4 regions of the Chryseobacterium sp. G0162 genome follow, and region 2 is predicted to be linked to each of the others. Evidence: riboswitches for the same ligand, from Rfam matches in the RefSeq annotation. Region 2 holds a riboswitch; each other region holds the start of a gene.
The links. Region 2 has a riboswitch for cobalamin ahead of metE (5-methyltetrahydropteroyltriglutamate--homocysteine S-methyltransferase). Riboswitches for the same ligand answer to the same signal wherever they lie in the genome.
Positions count from the first base shown of each region.

Region 1 (2,204 bases), 1.1 Mb from region 2:
GAGAAGGTGCTGAAAAGAACCTCAACCAAAAGCTGAAAGATAAATTCGGAGCTGATAAATTGATCAACGCTATTGATAATTATCAGATTTATTTCGATAGAAAAGTATTGGCAGACAGCAAACTTGAATTGGATGATGTAAGAAACTTCGCTATTAAAGAACTGGAAAAAGATCCTACTGTTTTATATGCAGTTTCTGTAGACAGAGTGTCTGAATCAAGCATTCCTGAGCCCATCAAGCAAAGAATTATCAATGGAATCAACAGACAAAGAAGTGGGGATATTCAATTGATCTCTCACGACTCTATGCTTCCGCCATATTCTAAAACAGGAACTACTCATAGTGTATGGAACTCTTATGATTCACACATTCCGTTAATCTTTATGGGTTGGGGAGTGAAACAAGGTGAAAGCAATAAGGCTTATCACATGACGGATATTGCCCCTACAGTTTCTTCATTACTGAAAATTCAGTTCCCAAGTGGAAATGTTGGAAATCCAATTACAGAAGTTATAGGTCAATAATCTTAATAACATATAAAAAAAACATTCCGCTCCGGAATGTTTTTTTATTTTACATACACTGGAAGGTTATTAATTCTTTTTTAGATCAGGATTCAATCGATTCTGCTTTCGTATTTCTTTCATAAAATTCACTTTTTGCCTAATACATTTAAAAAGCTATCTTTGCAAAAATTTTGGTTTCCAGTATATTGGAATGAAAAGGGAATTGGGTGAAACTCCCAAACTGTCCCCGCAACTGTAAATCGCAATAAAAGTTTCTGTAAATAGCCACTGTATAAAAACGGGAAGGCACAGAAAGCGAAAGTCAGGAGACCTGCCAGAAAATTAATCAAAAAAACATATTGCTTTCGGAGGAAAAGTAGAAGGATATGGATATAAAAAGATCTCTAATACTATTTTTGTCATCTTATGGCTGTTTTCTTTTCGGACAGGAGAAAGCTGTAGATACTATTTATATTTTCGACAGCCAGATGAACAAGGTGAAACAATTTCACCCTGTGAAAACAATTCATGCTGAAGATGTTGAAAAAAACTCCAGTAACCTTTCCGAAGTATTAAGATTTCAGTCTTCCATTTATATTAAAGAAAACGGACGTGGTGGAACTGCCTCACCATCATTTAGAGGTACTACTGCTCAACAGACTTCTTTTGTTTGGAATGGAATTAATGTTAATTCCAATTTTCTAGGGCAAGGAGATGTGAACAATATTTCCCTATTCGGATATGACCAGATCGGAATAAAAGCAGGGGGAGGAAGTGTGACTTATGGTTCCGGCGCTATTGGAGGAAGTATTCACCTGGACAACAGCCTTAATTTCAATCAAGGTTTTCACGGCAGTCTATTTTCTGAAGCAGGATCTTTTAATACTTTTAATAATTTTGTTAAAGGCTCATACAGCAATGATAAATTCAGTTTTAAGGCTTCAGGAAATTATTCTATCAGTGAGAATGCTTATGAGGTGAATAAAGAACCCCGGAATTATATAAATCTTAACGGAGAATATTACAATACAAATTTTAATATTTCAGCTGCTTATAAATTCGCTCCACATCATCAGATTTCATGGATTTCTGAATGGTTTAATGGTCAACAGCATTTTCCAATCTTATTTGACAGAGAAACGGAAACAAAATATCAGACTCAAAATGTAAGAAGCCTAATTTCCTGGGATTGGAATAAGACCCGTTTTAATAACTCTTTTAAAGCAGCTTATACGGAAGAAAATTTCCAGTATTTTAATGATATAGACAGACCTAAATTCAGTAGTGGAACTGGAAGGAATTATATTCTGAAGAATGATTTCAATTATTTTCTTACCTCAAAGTGGAACTTCAATATTATTGGAGAATACCAATTTAATAAAGGTGAAGGTTATGGTTCAGGAATAGACCATGTCAGTAGAAATATGGGGTCCATTGCTGGATTGATAAGATATTTTCCTACCACTGATTTACGTTTTGAAGCAGGAATAAGACAGGATTTTGTTGGAGTGACTAAGTCGCCTCTTTTATTTTCTTTTTCAGGAAAATGGAATGCTTTAGATTGGTATAATCTGGGATTAAGTGTTTCAAGGAATTTCAGAGCTCCTTCTTTCAATGATTTGTATTGGAGACCGGGTGGAAATGAAAATTTAAAACCGGAAACTTCTTATCAGTTTGAATTGAGAAACCAATTTAAAG
Region 1 covers NZ_CP033922.1:3,742,111-3,744,314, forward strand. The annotation lists gene pafA (alkaline phosphatase PafA) at 1-524, shown strand, start outside; cobalamin riboswitch at 682-860, shown strand; gene EG344_RS16955 (TonB-dependent receptor plug domain-containing protein) at 893-2,204, shown strand, end outside.
Region 1: linked by a shared signal. The riboswitch ahead of EG344_RS16955 (TonB-dependent receptor plug domain-containing protein) and the one ahead of metE (5-methyltetrahydropteroyltriglutamate--homocysteine S-methyltransferase) in region 2 are both predicted to bind cobalamin.

Region 2 (2,204 bases):
CTACGATTCCAAGAGACAGACTCAGGTGTTCAGGAATAGAATGAAGAACATCTTCGAGTTGTTCAGGATTTCTTACCAGATCAATATGCAGAACATTTACAGGAAGTGATGTGGCAAGAGCTAAATTATTCTTTAATCCTTCAAAATAAGTGGTTACAATGAATGTAAGCTTCGGAAACTGTCTTCTAAGTTCAGCATACACAAAAGTATAGACTTCTTTTGCTTTTTCATTGATATCTAATGCTAAAAAGGGTTCATCAAACTGAATCCACTGAGCGCCCTGGCTTTGTAGTTTTGAGATAATCTCAACATAGACCGGAAGAAGATTGTGGGCAAGATCCAGTTTATCAAATCCTTCTTCTTTCTCTTTTCCTAAAAGCAGATAAGAAACGAGACCGATAATCACAGGTTTTGCATTGATCCCCGCCTGTTTGGCGCCTGCAAATTCATTGAAAATCTTATCTGAAGTAAGTTTGAATTGCTGGTTTTTATAAAATTCAGGAACGATGTAGTGATAATTGGTATCAAACCATTTGGTCATTTCCATGGCTGTGATATCTAATTCATCTTTCTGGTATCCTCTTGCCATGGCAAAATAAAGATCCAATTCAGAATTGTTTTTTTTCAGGGCTACTTCATGATAGCGCGTTGGAATAGCGCCTACTACCAGACTCATATCCAGAACCTGATCGTAATAAGAAAAATCATTACATGGAATAAGATCAATTCCGGCTTCTTTCTGAAGGTTCCAGTTTTGACTGCAGATGTTTCTTCCTACGGTAAGAAGTTCTTCCAAAACAATTTTACCTGACCAATATTGTTCGCAGGCTTTTTTAAGTTCTCTTTTGCTACCAATACGCGGGTAGCCCAGAATGTGAGTTTGCATTTTTACAAATTTTAAATTAAACTTATTTTAAATGCTCTTTTCATGCTTCGGAATGCTTGCTAGGATAGAAAAATTTGAAAATCAATGATACAAATGCATGGTACTACTTCATCCGGAGATAAAATGTACTGCAATATATCATCTGTATGACTCAAAAGCTTCAGATCGCGAAAGCATTGTCAATTCAGTAAAGGCAGGTCTCCTGACTTGTAACGGTTTCTGTCATCCTTCCCGCTTTTGGCAGTGGATATCCAAGGACAGAAACCTTTGGTGTGTTACTTACAGTTGCGCGACAGTTCGTGATTTTCACACGATTCCCTATTAATTTACCTTAAGTAAAACCTTTCCTGTTTGATGAAGATTGTAAAGAACTGATCTTTTATCAATATCAAGCCTGATAAAAGATTTTAATTTTGTGTAAAATTATTAAAACAGAATATAATAGCAATTAAAAGTAATTTATTCGGTTAATTAAACTTTTTAAATTATATTATATAGAATATAATTCTGTAAATTTGGATGATTTTAAACTCTAAAAGAATAATATTCTGTGGAACAACTCGATGATAAGGATTTAAAACTCTTGAAACTGCTTCAGAACAACGCAAAACTGACAGTTAAAGAGCTGGCAAAGGAAGTTAATCTATCTCCATCTCCTGTTTTTGAGCGGGTAAGAAGGCTTGAGCAGGAAGGTTTCGTGAAAAGATATGTGGCGGTTCTGGATGCGGAAAAGCTTAATCGTGGATTTACGGTGTTTTGCCAGATCAAATTAAAAATTCATGATCGGTCCGTAGGTTATGATTTTGTAAAAGAAATTCTGGAAATTCAGGAAGTGGCAGAATGTTACAATATTTCCGGAGATTTTGATTTCTTATTAAAGGTTCAGGTTCGGGATATGAAACATTATCAGGATTTTGTATTCAATAAGCTAGGCTCTGTAGATTCTATAGGGAGTACCCATAGCACATTTGTAATGGCTGAAGTAAAGAATAATCAAGGGATAACTTTATAAAAAGGTATCCGTTAAAAATTTAGACATTGAATTTCACACTGTTGCAAGAATTAAAATTGGGGCATACACAGTAAATAATAGTTATGTTTTACAAATGTTCTGCCCCAAAATATAGATTATATTGTTATTTTTATTCCGGCTGAGATATTAATGCCTGGTAGCGGACTTAGGAACTTTAGTTGTGAGTTTTGAAGCCTTGCTTCAGAATTCAACAGATTGTTTCCTACGATATAATATTCCAAATTTCCTATTCCTAAGCTATCGTCTTTATAGGAAACGCGGACATTAAGCAATGAAAATGCAGGC
Region 2 covers NZ_CP033922.1:4,865,771-4,867,974, forward strand. The annotation lists gene metE (5-methyltetrahydropteroyltriglutamate--homocysteine S-methyltransferase) at 1-886, opposite strand, end outside; cobalamin riboswitch at 1,061-1,247, opposite strand; gene EG344_RS21810 (Lrp/AsnC family transcriptional regulator) at 1,437-1,898, shown strand; gene EG344_RS21815 (TonB-dependent receptor) at 2,015-2,204, opposite strand, start outside.

Region 3 (2,204 bases), 1.4 Mb from region 2:
ATCAGCGTTATAATGAACGATGTGTGGTCCGTATTCATCAGAAACCCAGAATGTCCCGTCGGGTGCTGCCACAATACTTTCACTGTCTAAACCATATTTATCCGTACCCAGAATATTTCCAGCCGCATCATAAGCCACTTCTCCCGTGCTTCCCATTCCTACAGGATTTGGAAGTCCTGTAATAGGCTGACCGGATGGGTTTTTAAGTTTAATATATTTAATGACTTCCACATTCCCTTCTGCATTAATTTTAAAATGCATTATCGTTGGTGTAAAATTGGGGGTTAAAAACTTTTTCCCACTTAGGTAATCTGTGTTCGGGCCACGGTCTGTAATGACATAAAATTCTCCTTTTCTTGTAGGATGGGCGGCTGCGCCGGATCCAAATCCGCCATTAATAACATCCACTCCGTTTATTGTTGCCATTTTTGAAAACGGAAACTCCTGAGGAAGCTTAGAATAATTAATATCCTGGTTATTTACATTGTTGTCATCATCTTTACTGCATGACCATAATGAAGCCATCATCAAAGCAGATAATAGTAGTTTTTTCATATTAACTTTTATGGCGCGAAAGTATAACTTGATTATAAACTGATCTTAAATGTAATGCTAATTGTATTTTAACAATATAACCTTGAGATGAATTCAATATAAACAATAAAAATTGAAATTTAACTTCGAAAACCCAAAATTAAAACCCAATTCATTATCAATCAATAAAACCCATTATTAAAAATACAATTCAACATCAGAAAAAACTGAACATTGCTATGTAATTCACAAAACAGACATCAAAAATTTATATGATATATTTGCACCGTTTTTAAGGTTGAACACTGTTCACAATAGGGAATCAAGTGAGAATATTATTCAAATCTTGAGCTGTACCCGCAACTGTAAGCTGTTTTTACCTATAGCTATTAATTATACCACTGGATCAACATCCGGGAAGGTTGGCTATAGGATGCGAGCCAGGAGACCTGCCTTAAATACCCATTTAATTTCAGGATGAAAAATCATCCTGTCAATAAATAAGTTTCGGGAATAAAACTTTAATTTAATTATATTATGAGAAAAATCTCTCTTTTTTTCTTACTGCTTTGTATGCAGTTTTTCTTTGCTCAATTCACTGAAAACGACATTAAGTTTTGGGTAGGAACCGGCTCCAAAAAGGCTTACTTCATTGCCGATTTCAATGACACTAATACACCTGCCTCCTATGCGTGGGGCTATCGTTTTGATGGTAATAATTTAATGGCGGAAGACATGATTAATGCGATTGCGGCGGCAGAACCTGCAATAGAGGCTGATATTCCTTCAGGGTTTTTATACAGTTTCGCATACAATAACCATACTCCAAGTACAGATGATTACTGGATTACCTGGTCTGGTCCCAATGCCGGGAATATGTCCAATCAAAATAATGGTGTAGGTTATACTGCTTTAACAGATGGATTGTGGTTTGGTATTACCTATGGTATTGATGAAATCGACACTCCACCATCAGCTCCTGTACCGGCTTACAGCTCCCAATGGTATACCTCATCTCAAATTACCAATTGGATTGGTACAGGAACTAATAAAAGTCTTGTTGTTGTAGATTTTGGAACCAATAACTCTCATGGTGAAGCCAACTCCTTCGTTTTTGGAATTCAATATAATGGCAGTATAACAGCAGCACAGGCTTTACAGCTAATTCAATCCCAAGCTTCATATTTCCATTTCACTTCTGGCAATAATCAAATTTCCAGTCTGTCATTAAATGCCTTCACGGGAAACAACTCTGGAGCAGAAAACTGGAAATTATATACAGGAAAAGATCTTTCCAGCTGGCAGAAAAAGAATGATCTTAGCCAGATACAATTGAGTAACAATAGCTGGTTGGGATTAAGCTTCGGAGAAAGAAGACCTTTCACTCCTACTGAGGCAAGTAACGCTACACTATCCGTCTCTTCTGTAAATAAAAAGGCCTTATTCAATATTTATCCTAATCCAACGAGTGATTTTATTCAGATTGAAAGTTCTGAAAAGGTGAAAGAAGTAAATATTTATTCTTCTTTAGGGCAGAAAGTAATGACTTCACAGGCAACAAAGATTAATCTTAAAGCCTTAAATACCGGAATCTATTGGGTTGAGGTTAAGACGAAAAGTGGCTCTACGGTGCATAAAATTGTGAAGAAGTAGAAAGGGCTATGGTTTGG
Region 3 covers NZ_CP033922.1:948,094-950,297, forward strand. The annotation lists gene EG344_RS04355 (esterase-like activity of phytase family protein) at 1-555, opposite strand, end outside; cobalamin riboswitch at 813-1,006, shown strand; gene EG344_RS04360 (T9SS type A sorting domain-containing protein) at 1,072-2,187, shown strand.
Region 3: linked by a shared signal. The riboswitch ahead of EG344_RS04360 (T9SS type A sorting domain-containing protein) and the one ahead of metE (5-methyltetrahydropteroyltriglutamate--homocysteine S-methyltransferase) in region 2 are both predicted to bind cobalamin.

Region 4 (2,204 bases), 630 kb from region 2:
CGAATGTGTTCATAGACATTCAATGCGGCTTTATTGGCAGCACGGAAGGCTGAAAGAGGGTAGAGGATCAATCCTACTCCTGCATTTTTCAATTCATCAACCGTGTATAGATTGATCATTCCAAACTCGGTGATATTGGCCAATACAGGGATTCCTGTAGCATCTACAAATTTTTGATAGAAGCTTAAATCGGGGACTGCTTCTGCGAAAATGAAATCAGCACCAGCTTCTTTATAAGCCGCTGCTCTTTCTAAGGTTTTTTCCAATCCTTCATTGGCAAAGGCATCTGTTCTGGCTCCGATTACGAAGTTTTCGTCGGTACGCGCGTCAGCAGCAGCCTTCAATCGGTCTACCATTTCTTCTTTGCTTACAATTTCTTTTCCTGGACGATGACCACAACGTTTTGCTCCTACCTGATCTTCAATATGCAGAGCAGCAGCTCCTGCTTTGATCAATGACTTTACCGTTCTGGCGACATTAAACGCTGATGGGCCAAAACCTGTATCTACATCTACCAATAAAGGCAAATCACAAACATTGGTAATACGCTGAATGTCTACTAATACATCTTCCAGCGTGGTGATTCCCAGATCCGGAATTCCTAAAGATCCGGCAGCAACCCCGCCTCCTGAAAGATAAATGGCATTGAAGCCAGCTTGTTTGGCCAGTAATGCATGATTGGCATTGATGGCTCCTACAATCTGAAGAGGACTTTCTTTGTGCATGGCCTCCCGGAACTGAGCACCGGGCGACTTCCAGTTTTCATTTTTAGTCATTTAATATTTATAGTTTAGTTGAAATTTGTGCGATAAGAAAGAAGAGTTGCTATGCTGCTGTTGTGCGGTAAAAAGAAAATGATCTGAAGAAATCAGATGAGCTATTAATGGGTATGGAGACTGCATTTTTTTCGAAACTCCATAGAACAAGATCTCTGTCATAGATCTGTTATTCATAGATGCATAATCGTGATTGGCTTGGTACATTTTTTAACTTTTTACATAGATTAAACCCAATAAAAAGTTCTAGATAAACTTCACGATGTTTTGTGAGAAAGAAAAATTATGGAAAGGGGACACGGATGAGGTACAGACCCACAAAATAAGCACATGCTGTTCTGCCAGTATCTATCTCAAAAAATGAAACAACTTGATAAACAATTTTATCACACAATTATCCATACCGTATCATACCTGACTATAAGCTTCAGATCGCGAAAGCATCGTCACTACGAAATAGGCAGGTCTCCTGACTTGTAACAGTTTTTATCATCCTTCCCATAGACCGGAGTATACAGTGGATATTGATTTGATAAAAACCTTTAGTTGTTACTTACAGTTGCGCGACAGTTCGTGATTTGCACACGATTCCCTTTTAATACACAGCTAAGTGTAACCAATTTCGGTTGATAAAGAAGGTGTTAAGAACTCCTTGGTGGTAAATATAGCCATTTTATAAGAACGACAAAATATTTTATGTAAACAATAATTAATTTTGGGTAATGAATTGATAATGTTTGTTTTGTGGATCTTTGTTTTTTGGTGGTATGATAAAAATCAGTCTTTTTGTAGTGTTTTTTTATTACCAAATCATTAACAAATACACCTGAATGTTAAATGAAATAAAATAAAGAATGTGTTTTTATGGGTAATTTTTATATTTGAAAATAGACCGATTAAGCCTAATAATCTAGGGTGAAAATTAGAAAATAACTACAGATTTTGAGAAAGTCATCATTGGTAAATATCGGTTGAAATCATTTAATAATTTAGTGAGTTATACCATTGGTATTCCTAAGTTTACTAGGAATTAAATTATACTTTCTTTTAAATGCTGCTGAAAAATGTCTTGGGTTCTTATATCCGATAATATCAGAGATTTCATTGATGTTTAAGTCTCCTTCAAGAAGCATTTTTTTTGCCTGTTCCATCTTTGTATCATTCCAGAAATTGAAAACGGTAGTTCCAAACAGTTCCTTAAAACCTTTTTTTAATGTAAATTCATTGGTCCCTACTTGATGAGCGAGATCTACTAATGAACAGTTTTGGTCAAGATTATTAATGATAAAATCTCTCACTGCATATATTTTCTCTTCATCTTTTTTGAGAAGAGAGGAGGAGGACTCACTTTTAAAAAGCTGTTCCAGTTGTAAAAGGAGAAGTTCTGCCACTTTTGCTTCAAGATAAATTCTTTTGAAAATACCTTTA
Region 4 covers NZ_CP033922.1:4,231,779-4,233,982, forward strand. The annotation lists gene prpB (methylisocitrate lyase) at 1-776, opposite strand, end outside; gene EG344_RS18950 (hypothetical protein) at 777-983, opposite strand; cobalamin riboswitch at 1,218-1,412, opposite strand; gene EG344_RS18955 (helix-turn-helix transcriptional regulator) at 1,766-2,204, opposite strand, start outside.
Region 4: linked by a shared signal. The riboswitch ahead of EG344_RS18950 (hypothetical protein) and the one ahead of metE (5-methyltetrahydropteroyltriglutamate--homocysteine S-methyltransferase) in region 2 are both predicted to bind cobalamin.